2 regions of the Paenibacillus sp. ClWae2A genome follow, and region 2 is predicted to be linked to the other one. Evidence: predicted binding sites of a transcription regulator. Region 2 holds the regulator's gene; the other holds the start of a gene.
The links. The regulator LexA, encoded in region 2, represses DNA repair genes until DNA is damaged. The targets are predictions, from matches to a motif close to CGAACATATGTTCG.
Positions count from the first base shown of each region.

Region 1: the regulator LexA is predicted to act here: its motif matches at 2,772-2,785, upstream of recA (recombinase RecA).

Region 1 covers NZ_JAULSQ010000002.1:252,053-259,580, forward strand. Annotated here, with positions in the region: gene rny (ribonuclease Y) at 1-307, opposite strand, end outside; gene QVE09_RS07190 (regulatory protein RecX) at 618-1,355, opposite strand; gene recA (recombinase RecA) at 1,638-2,702, opposite strand; gene QVE09_RS07200 (competence/damage-inducible protein A) at 2,946-4,202, opposite strand; gene pgsA (CDP-diacylglycerol--glycerol-3-phosphate 3-phosphatidyltransferase) at 4,311-4,898, opposite strand; gene QVE09_RS07210 (YajQ family cyclic di-GMP-binding protein) at 5,219-5,710, opposite strand; gene QVE09_RS07215 (hypothetical protein) at 5,865-6,029, opposite strand; gene QVE09_RS07220 (helix-turn-helix domain-containing protein) at 6,103-7,152, opposite strand; gene QVE09_RS07225 (DUF3388 domain-containing protein) at 7,219-7,528, opposite strand, start outside.
Region 2 covers NZ_JAULSQ010000001.1:1,086,713-1,094,240, forward strand. Annotated here, with positions in the region: gene QVE09_RS04505 (carbohydrate ABC transporter permease) at 1-283, opposite strand, end outside; gene QVE09_RS04510 (ABC transporter permease) at 296-1,225, opposite strand; gene QVE09_RS04515 (HAD family hydrolase) at 1,809-2,600, opposite strand; gene QVE09_RS04520 (hypothetical protein) at 2,629-3,138, opposite strand; gene QVE09_RS04525 (DUF896 domain-containing protein) at 3,264-3,473, opposite strand; gene QVE09_RS04530 (LysM peptidoglycan-binding domain-containing protein) at 3,569-3,946, opposite strand; gene lexA (transcriptional repressor LexA) at 4,244-4,870, shown strand; gene QVE09_RS04540 (aldehyde dehydrogenase) at 4,974-6,275, opposite strand; partial or broken gene QVE09_RS31515 (Ger(x)C family spore germination C-terminal domain-containing protein) at 6,803-7,469, opposite strand.

The sequences.
Region 1 (7,528 bases), on a different contig from region 2:
CCAATTTTTTATCCAGCGACTCTTCTTTTTGCAACAATCGTCTTTCTTGTCGTTGAATTTCATTCCGACGTTCACGAGTGTCTTTTTCAGCTTCAGCGCGAATGCGATGGATTTCATCCTTCGCCTCCAGCACCGTTTCTTTCTTCAGTGCTTCTGCCTCTTTCTTCGCGTTCTCCACGATTTGTACGGCAGCTTGTTCCGCACTAGAGATTTTAGCCTCTGCAAGAGATTTGCGAATAAAATATCCTACTCCGAACCCAATGAATAGCGCGGCTGCAACGAGAGCGATCGTGATTGCAATTTCCATACTGTTCACCTCCTCGTTGGTTCCTCCAAGGCATTCCTTGGGTCAATTTGCAGTTTTCATACCTTACATATGTTTGGGAATAACGAATACTCACGGCGATCCCCCGCCGATTTTCATTTCACATGTACATGTTTCCACGTACTATTCACTGTTTCCAGTGAACCCATAATTAAGAATGGTATAAATCTTAAGAAACCGAAACCGCTTTTTTGGAAGGAAAAAGGGTTGTCCATTTCTTACAGACTCATGTCCATTTTAGTATTTGACGAAAGAAATTGTCAAGAGAATGCAGTATAGAGACTCCAGTCTGCTAATCCCATAACAACGCTTCCTCATCTTCAGGGTCCCCAGCCTCATCTTCTTCAATTAAACAATTCACGACCCGGCGCACCATATCCATTGAAAAACCACGTCTAATTAAGAAGGGAAGCGTTTTATTTTTCTTCTCTTTGACGTCCCCTTTGACCTGATTCCATTTTTTGCGTCCGGCACTCAAGGCAGTCTCAAATTCCGCATCTGTACTAATACCTTCTAGTGCCTCAACAATGAGATCATTGGCAATGCCCTTTTGACGCAACTCTTGCCTTATCCACAGTTTTCCCTTCCGCTTGCCCTCCATACGCTGTCTTGTCCATTCCTTCGCAAATAGATCGTCATCCACTAATTTCTCCTGCTCAAGTCGATCCAGCGTCTCTTCAATTAATGGTGCAGCAAACTCCTTCTGACGAAGTTTCTGACTTAATTCATGGCGCGTACGTGGCTTATGCTCCAAAAAGCGCAGAGACTGTGCATACGTCCGCTGTCGCTCGTCAGCTACAATGATTTCTTCCAGATCCTTCTTCATAAACGTATTGCCTTGAGTCATCCTGTATTTAATCATCACATCTTCAAGAACCGTAATGGAGTGGATTCCAAAAGTGATTCGATAACGAGCTTGCCTGCTCTTCGTTCGTTCTACACGTGTAATAATAAGTTCTTCGTTGTCCGGAAATTGGGATAGGCCGTCCTCTTCTGCTTCTTCATATAAATCCTCGTCATGTTGATCCATTCAGGTCTCCCCTTTCATAACATTTTCATTCTGACTAAGCCAAACACATCTTCACATAAGACAGAGAACACTAATAATACAAAAGACCGGGAACTCTGCCCGGCCTTTACTCCACAGTTAGCGTGCCAACAGCCCCTGTCCATTGGGACAGGGGCTGTTGGACAGAACGAGTACTCCCACTACAATCCATTATCCAGATTGATCCAAGCTCAATCAGATAAGTTTAAGGAGTCCAGTGGGGAACACCCTCAGGGTCCTCCCTACAAGGGAGGTTTTGAGAGATTACTCGTTGATTTCAAACAGTTCTTGTTCTTCTGCTGCTTCTTTTTGTTGCTCTTCACTAGTTGGCGCAGGAACTGCAGTAACCAAGTTACTGGCTACACGAATTTTTTGTTCAATGATGTCAGCAATATCTTTATGCTCTTTCATGAACTGCTTTGCGTTCTCACGACCTTGTCCTAAACGTTCGCCTTCGTAGGAGTACCATGCACCACTTTTATTAACGATGTCCAGCTCTGTACCAATGTCAATGATACTGCCCTCTCTCGAAATACCCTCGCCATACATGATATCCACTTCCGCTTGTTTAAACGGAGGTGCCACTTTGTTTTTCACAACTTTAATACGAGTACGGTTACCAATCATGTCATTGCCTGATTTGATACTCTCAATACGACGCACATCCAGACGTACTGTAGAATAAAACTTCAGAGCACGACCACCAGGTGTTGTTTCCGGGTTACCAAACATAACGCCGACTTTCTCACGAAGCTGGTTAATGAAGATTGCGATTGTTTTGGATTTGCTGATTGCACCAGACAGTTTACGCAGCGCCTGAGACATCAAACGCGCTTGCAAACCAACGTGTGAATCACCCATTTCGCCTTCAATCTCTGCTTTTGGAACCAATGCGGCTACAGAGTCAATAACGACGATATCTACTGCACCACTGCGTACAAGAGCTTCTGCAATTTCCAGCCCTTGCTCACCCGTATCTGGCTGAGACAGAAGCAATTCATCAATATTAACACCAAGTTTGCTTGCGTATTGTGGGTCAAGAGCATGCTCGGCATCGATAAATGCAGCTTGTCCACCCGCTCTTTGTACTTCAGCGATAGCATGCAATGCTACGGTTGTTTTACCTGAGGATTCAGGTCCATATATTTCAACAATACGGCCTTTAGGCAAGCCGCCTGTTCCTAATGCAATATCCAAAGCCAAGGAACCACTGGGAATAATTTCCACATTCATATGAGTGGACTCACCCAGTTTCATGATGGATCCTTTACCAAATTGCTTCTCTATTTGACGGAGCGCCATATCAAGCGCGGCACGACGGTCTGACAATAAGCTCACACCCTTTACTGTTTATAAGATAATGATACCTTGTTTTAACACGTTTGCCAAGCTTTTTTTCGAACATACATTCGTTTTTTTTGTAAAGGCCGAGGCGCCTCTTCCTCAAGGAAACTTTCCATTAAACAGAAAAAAGAACCGTAAACAAGGCTGTAAAGCCTAATTCTACGGTTCTTCCGTCTTCCTTAATTATACTTGCTTGGAACTGTAAATGCAATCGAAGCTATTAACTAATCAATCTATCGCCACAAGTTTTTGCCATAAGCGATAGAGAATCGTTTTGGCTGAACGAATGCGAACCGTCTCGCGATTACCATTAATACGCAGCTCATGAATTTCCGTCTCTTTTCCACGTTCAGCAAGAGCGATGAAGACAAGTCCGGGTGGCTTGCGTTCCGAATATCCCGGTCCAGCTACACCGGTAACAGCCAAGCCAAAATCAGCATCGCCAATCATGCGGATCTGCTCAGCAAGCACTTTTGCAACCTCAGGACTTACCGCCCCAGGTGCATCTTCACCTTCCAGATAATCATGAGGCACATTCAGCAGCTTTTCTTTAATTTCATTGGAGTAACAAACAATTCCACCTTTGAGCATTGAGGCACTTCCGGGTACAGAGGTCAGACTTTGCATGACAAGCCCTCCTGTACAGCTCTCAGCAGCGCTAAGCGTCAGCCCCATGTCAGACATAATGGTTACAATCGTATACTCTATAGGCACATCCTCGTTCGCGTAGAGATGTTCTGTCAAACGTTCCCGAATCTGAACTTCCATCGTATCCAGCTTCAGCTTCGCCTCTCCCTCACTCGCAGCCTTCGTGGAGACACGTACCGTAACTTCGCCTTCACTCGCGTAAGGAGCAATCGTAGGGTCTGTCTGCGCGTCAATCAGATCCAGTAGTCGATCTTCCAGAGCAGATTCACCAATACCTGCGAATTTGAGCATTCGGGAATAGATTGGCATTTCTTCTGTGAGTACATGCTGGAACAGCCAAGGCTTAACTTCCTGTTCAAACATTGGAATCAACTCTTTAGGCGGTCCAGGCATCACAACATAATGTTTATCATTATCAGAAATCGCATTTCCTGCTGCAAGGCCCGTTTCATTGGCCAGAGGTGTTCCGCCATCAATAACGATCGCCTGACGTCGGTTATTTTCTGTCATATCCACATTACGATCTCTGAAAAAGCTCTCAATTTTGTCCATAGCCATTCGATCTGTATGCAGTTTCCGGTTAAGAACAGCTGCGAGTGCATCCTTGGTCAGATCATCTTGGGTAGGTCCGATGCCACCGGAAAATAAAATAACGTCTGCACGGCTCTGCGCAATGCGAATAGCTTCACTAAGTCGGTTCAGGTTATCCCCAACCACCGTTTGGAAATATACATCGATCCCCATAGCAGCCAATTCACGGGATAGGTATCTGGCATTGGTATTGACGATTTGTCCAAGCAGTAGCTCTGTGCCAACTGCAATAATTTCTGCCTTCATTGAGCATCCTCCTGTACACGTGGTGAGTGATCAAAGGGCAATAGGATAATTTCCTATTGCCCCTGACCCAATGCTTCCTTCATGATTACCCATTTTAAGAACAAACCATTATGCTTTTGTTAAATGAAGCAGGTTTTTGTTTTTGATAAAGTAATCGATACCCGACCAGATGGTAATAAGCGCTGCTGCCCATACCGCGATAATATCGACGTGAATACCCGTGTATGAAAACGGGAAATTGTTCAACAGCAACAGCACAATCGCCACAATCTGCACTACAGTCTTCAGCTTGCCCCAAGCACTAGCGGCAACAACCGAACCATCCAGCAATGCGATTTGACGCAAGCCGGTAACTGCGAATTCACGACTAATAATAACAACTGCAATCCAGGAATCCAGCTTGCCCATCTCCACAAGCGAGATCAAAACTGCAGTAACCAGCAGCTTGTCTGCGAGTGGATCGAGCAGTTTTCCCAGATTGGTAACCATGTTATTTTTCCGCGCAAGGTATCCATCAATTCCATCTGTGCTTGCGGCGATGATAAAAATAACAGCAGCAATCAGTTGATTATACGGAAGCGATAAGCTTCCAAGCTGCAACGGCTCTGGATAAAATGGAAAATCCACGAGCAGGAACACCATCAAAAAAGGGATTAAGCAAATTCGTGCAAGCGTAATCCGGTTGGGTAAATTCACAAGACGCCCTCCCTCATATCCTCCATTACTCCAAACAATCATCATAATCCCGTTATCATCATCCGGAACATGAAATGTACAGTTTCAATGTCAATCCATATTAACATGATCCCACTATGTAGAAACGCAAAAAATAAAGTCAACCGCTCAAAAGCAAAACCGCTTTAAACGTTCCGGTGACTTCCAGAAGATGTACTGCTTTTCACAAAGTCAGCAAACGATGAGGACTGGACTTGATGCTTGACTGCCAGCAATGCACACTTAGTATAATATACGCCCAATACCGTGTCAAAAAACACTTTTGCTACAAAAAGGCCATATTACTTGAAATTTGTATATTGCAAATCCAGAGGCAGGTTAGCACCATTTAGCAGCTGCATGACTGCTTGCAAATCATTTTTACTCTTACCAGTTACCCGGAGTTGGTCTCCCTGAATCTGACTCTTCACCTTCAGCTTGGAATCCCTAATCAAGATATTGATTTTCTTGGCGATGTCCTGATCAATCCCCTGTTTAAAATTCAAACGCTGGCGGACTGTACCAGAAGACGCTGGCTCTACCTTTGCGTAATCAATGTTTTTCAATGGTAGACCACGCTTCGCCATTTTGGATTGCAGCACGTCAATAACAGCCTTGAGTTTGGTCTCATCATCAGATACGATCGTTAACGCATCCTTATCCAGTTTCAGACTGCTCTTGCTGCCCTTGAAGTCATAACGAGTGCCAATTTCCTTCTCGGTTTGTGTAACGGCATTTGTCAGTTCTTGCAAGTCCATTTTGGACACGATATCAAATGAATTTTCTGAACTCAAACCAGTCACCCTTTCAGTTAATCGTATGTTCTGTAACATTATAGAGGATACCTTAAGCAAAAGTCTAATTTCAAGCTGTTTTGCACAAAGAAAAAAGCATTTTTGGCTTCCACTTGAAGTGGCTGCCAAAAATGCTTGCTGGTCCAGCTTCCAACTAATAGCGGCTGCGGTTGGGCTGTCTGAACATATCGAGCACACCCAAAAGCACATGTGCAAGTCCAAAACCCAATATTCCGTAACCCCAAGCACTTGGAGTCAGGTAATAACCCAGGAGGCTGACAATGATCCCTAAACCCGTTACGATCCAGCTGACTGTCACAGCCATCCACCTCACTTCACCAAAAGTTAACTGCAAGTTAAGACACGATTATTGTCTCCTGCAGTTGACCCGGTTATTCGCTACCAGTGGTACCTCCTGAAGCGTCCGTTGATCCATTTTCAACACCTGTGGAAGAAGTAGCACTACTACTGTCTTCACCAAGCTTCAAACGGATCCGATTGGTCGCCTTGCCATCCGTTACAACTTGCCCGCCAACCTCAATCGTGGTCGCTGCAGCGTAACCGGACTTAATATACATGCCTGCACTATCAAGCTCAAAGGTGTAGCTGTCACCGTCGGCTGTGTTACCATACTCCAACTTTTCTCCGCTGGAGTTCTCGCCCTTATACACTTCCAGCCAGCTATGACCTGTGGCTTTGATCGTAACCGTTACAGGTTGCCCTGCACTTCCGTTAACTTTGAAGTTCGTAATATTTCCTGATTTCCCATCTTCTGCAACACTCACATTAGACGGTGAATTGTCAGTTGGTTCTTTCTCAGTTTCATCCGTCTGTCCGTCCGTTTGGCCATCAGTTTGACCGTCCGTCTGTCCTTCCGTGTCTGTACCGCCACCGTTACCACCAGCGTTGCCCTCACCAGTACCGTCAGTACCTGAATCTGTCGCAGGCGGATTAGATGCCTGTCCGTTGTCGGCAGGTTGATCCGGTTTGTCCTCAGGCTGTTGTTGACTGTCTGTAATTTTGACCTGATCAAGACCCGGATTATCTGATTCATCACCATTGTTATACACCACGTATACATACAACAGTACTACAATCAAAACAGGGAATGTCCACATCAGCGCGACAGACATCCACCGATTACTACGCTCAACCGGACGGCTGGAACGCTTCTGAATAACCGGTTCCATCGTTGCTTCCGTCTCTTCTGCCGGTACGTCTTTTTTGTGTCCCTCCAGCAGCTCATCAGGGTTCAGTCCCACGGTCTCCGCATAGGTTTTAATGAAAGCACGCACATAGAAGCTGCCCGGCAGCACTTTATAGTCTCCTGCTTCTATGGCCTCCAGATACCTCTTGCGAATTTTTGTCATTTCCTGTACATCGTCAAGACTCATCCCTTTTTGCAGCCGGGCCTCCCTTAACTGCTGACCCAGTTCAGACATGCCATCTCCTCCTTATGTTTATCTCTTGAGTTGTTTCTAATCTATTTCATGATTCCGTACGGTTCCTTACAATTCGTCGGTGTAGCTAGCCGTAAACGTATCATAAATAATTTCTTCATTGGGAATGTTACGCAATTCAATAATAATATCAAAATCATTAAAATCATATTCAGATTCCTGTACAAAAATATCCGGATGTTCGATAACCTTTGTACTTGGCATTGACATAATATCCTGCAACAAATTGTAATGTCGCTCACTGGAACGAATCGTACTTACAATTCCATCAATGATGAAAACATTGTTTGGGTTCAATTCATCTTCGGACATTTGACTCCTTATCGTCTGACGAAGAAGTGTGGAGGAAACAAAAGTC
Region 2 (7,528 bases):
CGAAAATGGTCGTCATGAACATGGAGATTAACGTACCTACTACAGTGTAGATAATCGTGTTTTTATAGTTGGTCCAGAACATACTGTCACGTGAGATGGTCTTGTATGTCTCTACATTGAATCCTCTTGGGAACAGACTAACCTTGCCCGAATTAATATAGGACTCACTACTGAAGGATTGTGCCACGACATTTAAAAATGGATAGAGCGTTATAAATACCACGAACAGCAGAAAGATAACATTGAATACTTTAAACACCTTGTAAGATCTGGATTCCTGCATGATGCTCCTACTTTACCATAGGCTTCTTTGTGTCAGTCTGCGTGAGATGGCATTTACGGAGAACACCAGAATCAGACCAATCAGCGATTGGAACAAGCCAATTGCGGTAGCATAACTGAAGTTACTGGATTCCAGTCCGACCCGATACAAGTAAGTGGAGATCACATCAGATGTCTCGTAGATCAGCGGATTGTACAAGAGTAAGATTTTTTCAAATCCAACAGCAAGGAAATTACCCATATTCAAAATCAATAACGTCACAATCGTGGGCAAAATCCCTGGTATCGTTACATGAATCGTTTGCTTCCATCGATTGGCACCATCGATACGCGCAGCTTCATACAAAGAATCATCAATGGTTGTCAGTGCAGCCAGATACAGAATTGCTCCCCAACCCATACCCTGCCATACCTCAGAAGTGATATAGATTGTTCTGAACCACTCAGCCCGCTGCATAAAAGGAATATTGTCTCCGGTGAAGAAAGCCACCAGTCCATTAATGGAACCATTCACTGCTGTCAGCTGCAGGATCATACCCGCAACGATAACGATGGAGAGAAAGTGAGGTAGATAAGACGCGGTCTGTACAAACTTTTTGAATCGTTTACTCTTCACTTCGTTAAGCATCAAGGCAAAAATGATTGGAACCGGGAATGTAAAGAGTAACGCAAGTCCGCCTAACATCAGCGTATTACCGAATACTCTCCAGAAGGTAGGGTCCTCTATGAACATTTTGAAGTATCTTAATCCAACCCACGTTTTTCCAAATATACTTCCCCCGGGAACAAAACGTCTGAATGCAATCACATTACCAATCATCGGCCCATATTTAAAAATAAGGAGATAAATGATGGGAAGGATTAATAGTGAATACAGCTGCCAGTCTTTGCGGAACAAAGTTGCTGCCGTTCGTAATCTGCTCTCTTTACGTAAAGATGTCATGGTTAACGTTGTTTTAGCGGTTTCCGACTCCATGTGTTTTCACTCCGATCCAGGACTTGATAAGTAAGAGAATTCATGTACAATTCCCATCGTTTCTCCTCTTGTAGAAGACAACAACTCCTTTAACTTCACCCCCATACCAAATAGATAATTGCTAAATGTAAGCGATATTAATTTGATGTATTATGTAGAATCACACAATCCAAGGTGCTTCACATCATTAATTAGCACTTACTAAGTGGTGTGATTTCCAAATCGAATGAAGCTATTTCAAAATATTAAGCGCTTACAATAAACCAAAAATAATAAGCAATAACTCCCTGCTTCATTCAATGAAGTAAGTCAAAAAGAAATTGCTTTAGGACAATCTAAATACTAGTCATACTAGTATTTTATTTATTTTCCAATCCAGCTTCCCCCTAATTTCAATAACTTTTAGCAAAAAATGGAGATCTCATTTAACAAGGTAATTTAGTCAACAAGATCAAATAAAAAAACATTGGAAACTTCAAGAACGACATCATCGTTCATTGAAGTTTCCAATGTTTCAGGGTACTGAGGAAAGATGTTATGGCTGATCTGCTCAGAACTTAGCAATAAGCTGATCTAATTCCGATAAATGCGTTATTTCATGGTCTGGCGCATACGTTTCATTGTTGGTCTTATGCTCACGGTTAATCCAGACGGATTGGATGCCAGATGATAAAGCACCACGAATATCAGTCGTTAACTTGTCCCCAACCATCATGCTCTCTTCGGGTTTAACACCCAGTTTACTCAAAGCATGTTCAAATATCGACGGATCTGGTTTTCCTTTTCCGAAGTTACCCGAGATAATAATCTCATCAAAGAAAGGAGTCAATTCAGGTACACCATCCAACTTCTCTTGTTGCAAAGCTGGACAACCGTTCGTTAACAGCAACAGTTTGTACTTTCCTTGTAACTGACGCAAGGTATCCATCGTTTCTTCGTATACATGAGGTCTGGATCTCCGTTCTACTCCAAACTGCGCAGCAAGTTGTTCAGCAAGATCTTCCCGATCTATACCCAACTTCAACAAGCCACGACGCCAGGATTCTTTACGGTAAACTGGAGCAAGCTGTTCCAACTGACGGAACTCAGGTTGATCCCCACCAGTAAAGTTTGCCCAAAGGCCTTCAAACGGATTGATTCCAATCATTTTGGTAAAAGGAAAGGTTTCATATGATTCATACAGTCCACGTGCCTCATTACGAACAGCTTCTTCAAGTTCTTCTGGTTTAACCCCAGTCTCTTTCGCTGCGATTAGACAAGTCTCATGAAAAGCTTCTCGCACACTACGCTCATCCCACAATAAAGTATCATCTAGGTCGAACAAAATCGCTTTTAACGCCATTCCGATCATCTACCCCTTTATGCAATAATTACTTTTCGACGGTTTCCACGGTGATCTGGTGTGCTTTTGCAAACTTCAGCAAACGTTCTGCAATCGCATCTGTATCGTAACGGTTCAATAACTTGGTAAACACCCATCTTTTCCCGCGACTGTTATGTTCGATAACAACTGTACCTGGTTCAATTCTGAATTTGACAATATCGTCAACCCCGATTGAACGTTCACGATTACCCTTCGTCGTTATAATCCGATTACTGCTAATCTTGATGTATGGTCGGCGAAGCATGAAGATGACTGCCAAAAATACGTAAAGCAGCATCGTCACCCAGTCCCAAGTTGTCATCGGAGCTTGCACAAGGAACGTGCTCATAAACAGATACAAAAAGGCGAGACCGATCAAAAATATAGGGAACAAAAGGCTGCGTCCCTTAAAGACTTCTTCACCTGGTGTACCTGTGATTGGTTGACCACTTTTTTTGCGTTGCTGATTTAACTGCTTGGAATTTTTCTTAACCGTTCTCTCGAACGAACGCGACATGAGAATCCCCCTTATGTGTCTTTGTATCGGCTTACATAACTGTAAACCAACATTTCCCCCTATAAATTGCACACTCAAAATAACAGGAAGAAACCTAAATATCATAATGATATCATTAGGTTTCGTTAGTGTTTGAGTTTGCCTTGGTGGCCTTTGTCATTCTCATCATCAACAATCTCAATGGTATCTAATTGTTGTCTGAAATTACTGCGAATATTACTCAAATAAATCTCTCTTAGCTCGGCACGTTCAGCAAGTTCTTCCTCCGACAATCCAGTGGACTTTTGCTTACGAGCCAATTCGTTAATACGTGCTACCAGACTATCTATATCCAAGCTTGTCCCCTCCAAAAATACAAAGTCATATTAACTTTGCCATGATAAAGGCAGCTTGTCAAGCTGACACGCGTTAACACTCATTGATGTGCATTTTATTCTGCAAATTGCGGTAGAACTAGTACTTGACCCACTTGGATGGAAGTCGTATAAAGTTGATTCACTTTCTTAATTGCTTCTATATAAATACGTGTATCCATATTCGTCGGTTTATGTTCCAAAGAAATACTCCATAATGTTTCCCCTTGTGAAACAGCTATCTTTCCTCCAGGCAAAACATCATTCTCATTGCCAGCAAATACAGTTATAACAGTGCTGCATCCAATAAATATAATCAAAGAGGTAATGGCTACCTTTAACATCCATGAAGAAATCTTGAAACGTTCTAAAACCTTCTTGTAATTCCCTATGTTAGACTTCACCAGTTCCGAATTCATCGGTTCATAAATGCTTTGATAAGTAGAATATCTCATTAAATACCCGCCTCCAAACGTTTGTTCCTATCTGTTGAAATCAATATAACACGAACACTTGTTTTGTTCAATAGATTTTCAGAACAATTGTTCGCTTCTTTTTTGAAGGGGAAATATCTTATTTGAAATCCTTTTGCAAAGGCATTTGCAGTATTATGCTCTGACTTTTGGACAAATTCTGTTCTATAAGTTAAAAAACACTGATTTAATGCTATTTTATTTAGAACTTATGTTTGTACGAACGGAGGTTCTATGTTATAATTTTCCCAAACGTTACTAAAATGGGGTTGATACGGTATGTCGAAGATATCCAGCAGGCAGCAGGCTATTCTGGAGTTTATACGAAATGAAGTCCGGTTGAAGGGGTATCCTCCTTCCGTACGGGAAATTGGGGAAGCTGTTGGACTGGCTTCCAGCTCAACAGTACATGGACATTTGGATCGTTTGGAGAAAAAAGGTTTGATCCGGCGCGATCCTACCAAGCCAAGAGCCATTGAGCTTTTGAGCCAGGAAGAATCTGAGCATTCTCATCAATTTGCTCATAGCGTTGCACGTATTCCTGTCGTTGGTAAGGTTACAGCCGGGGTTCCAATCACTGCAACCGAGAACATTGAAGACTACTTCCCCCTTCCTACACATTATGTAGGCGAACAAAAAGTGTTTATGCTTTCGGTAGTGGGAGATAGTATGGTGGAAGCTGGAATCGTTAATGGGGATTACGTTATTGTCCGTCAACAGCAAACTGCTGATAACGGTGATATCGTTGTTGCAATGACTGAAGACGATGAAGCTACAGTGAAAACGTTCTATAAAGAGAAAGATCATATTCGCCTTCAACCGGAGAATGCGACCTTCGAACCTTTACGTTTGAAACACGTTAGTATTCTGGGTAAAGTCATTGGCCTTTTCCGAGATATTCATTAATATTTAACTTGAGTAACAAAACTAGATGCAATGAAATACAAAAGAGGTTGTCCTGATGAACAAGACAACCTCTTTTGTATTTTTATATTGTTTTAACTGCTAATTATTCACTGCGTTTCAGAACACTCTTGTGATGCGAGAACACATCAAAGCTCTGTTGTCCGTGATATGAGCCCATGCCGCTCTCTCCTACACCACCAAACGGGAGATAGTGTGAAGTCATATGAGAAAGTGTGTCATTAATACATCCCCCACCGAAGGATACTTGATTCAGAACCTGTTCCTGCAGTTGCTCATCCTGTGTGAAGAGATATAGCGCCAATGGTTTTGGCCGGCGAACAATCTCATCTAGCATGGGGTTCAGGTCACTGTACGTAAATACAGGAAGAATGGGACCAAAGATCTCTTCTTGCATGACAGATGACTCCCAGTTCACATCTCCAATTACCGTCGGCTCAATCAGCAACTGCTCACGTACAGAACGTCCACCTATTAGCGTTTTGCCATCTGTGAGGAATTTCGACAACCGATCAAAGTTACGCGCATTAACAATATGCGGGAAATCAGCGTTCTGTAACACATCATCCCCAAATTTATCTTTGATCTCTGCGCCAATCATATCGATCAGTTCATCATGAACTTGTTCATGCACAAGCAAGTAATCCGGAGCAACGCATGTTTGCCCCGCATTCAGGAACTTACCACGAACAATACGCTGGGCCACCAGCTTCAGATCTGCATCACTGTGCACAATAGCAGGACTCTTGCCCCCTAGCTCCAGGGTTACAGGAGTCAAATGCTCCGCAGCTGCCTTCATAACGATGCGACCAACACCCGTGCTTCCTGTGAAAAAAATATAATCAAACTTCTCTTTCAACAATGCTGTGCTAGCTTCGACTTCTCCTTCCATAACTGCGATATACTCTTGAGGGAAGATCTCCTGAATCAGATCATATGTCAGACGAGATACCGCTGGTGTTAATTCAGAAGGCTTGATAACTGCACAGTTACCAGCTGCAATTGCTCCAATCAGTGGACCAAAGGCCAGTTGGAAAGGATAGTTCCAAGGTGCAATAATAAGAGCCACACCGTATGGTTCAGGGTAAATGGTGCTCACCCCATCCGGCATAGCCGAATTAGTTGGAACTTGTTTTGGTGCAGCCCATTCCTGCAGGTGTTCTAATGCAAAATCCAGTTCACCTAAAACAATGCGAATCTCTGAACTGTAAGCTTCTGCCTCGGATTTGTTTAGATCCGCCCGAAGTGCGTCTTGAATCCGCTGCTGATACTTTTCAATTCCTTTTCTAAGCTGTTGAAGCGCATTAATCCGATAATCGATATTTTTAGTTTGTCCTGTATAAAAAAATGTACGTTGTTCTGTCACCAGTTGTTTTGCCTGATCCATATTAACATCTCCAATTAATTATCTAAAATTAAATTGCTAAAAATTTAATTAAAGTATACCTCTTCTATATGAAACTTTCAACATACAATTGAAACATTGATTTTCATGTAATTTGAAACATGATTGGAATTTTGAAAGTGTGAAAGCAAATACTCCCGCCTATTTCTTAGCTATCAAATTTCTAAGGAAGCTTGATTTAAATCTTTTGCTTTCGACAGTTTAATGTACTGTAGAAAGAATTCTATTTTCAGTTTCTTTTTCAGATAAATGACAATGATTTTGCGCTTACATGAATTGATACAATTCTTCAGATGGAGAGATTTTACCACTCAAAAAACTCTCCTTTCATAAATCAAAAAGGGCTTTACGTTTGGGTAGGAGTGAGAGAAGTAATGACCAGCATCCTGTGGACCAAAGAGCAAAAAATGATAACTTTTATGGCTACTGCAATCGATTTTTTTCGCTATATGTTGCCAATATCAAATGGAGTCAACGGATTTAGATTTTTTATCTGTTGACTTCTTCTGCTAGTAAGCATTTTTTTTGAGCATTTTCCCCTGTTCTTGTTTATCAGTAACATTTTCCTTAAAATATAATTCATTTAACACATTAATTTTTACATTAATATGCTGTGTCAGTTTAGGAAACAAAATAGTTTTCCAGGCATTCACCTGTTTTTCCGTTAAGTAGGGCCGGTATATCATGCCCACGCCAAGGATATCCGAACCATACGATTGTATCTTTTTAGCCGTCTGATTAAATTGAAGTTCTAATTTCTCTTGCAAATCTTTCTCTATAGTGGCGTTTGGATTTTCCTTCAGGACTCTCTGTAATGAGAACATTCAGCTTAATGAGTGTATACCGTTTTGGAATCTGCCCACTCCAAGTAGGTTGATGTTTTATTTGGGCATTATTGATGAGAACGCTGGTGTTTTTTGCAATCTCAATTGTTCCTCCCTTATATTTACCTTTAAATAAGTTAAAAAGTAGTGTTTCTTCCTGGTTAAGCGTGCCTGCCATGTGATCTTTGCGCATTATAGCCGTTCCTTTGAAGGTGAACAAGGTTCTTTCCCCATTTTTTAGCATCGGTAGCACCATATCTTCTGTGTAAGAATTCAAGTTTTGAAGGGCCTCCCAAATCCGTACAATGGATTGATTAGGTGTCCATCCTGCATCCTTGGCTGAAAAAATCATAGGACGATATTTCCGGTGTGAGCGAGATTTGATGATACAGATCTCGTAGTCAAAAGATT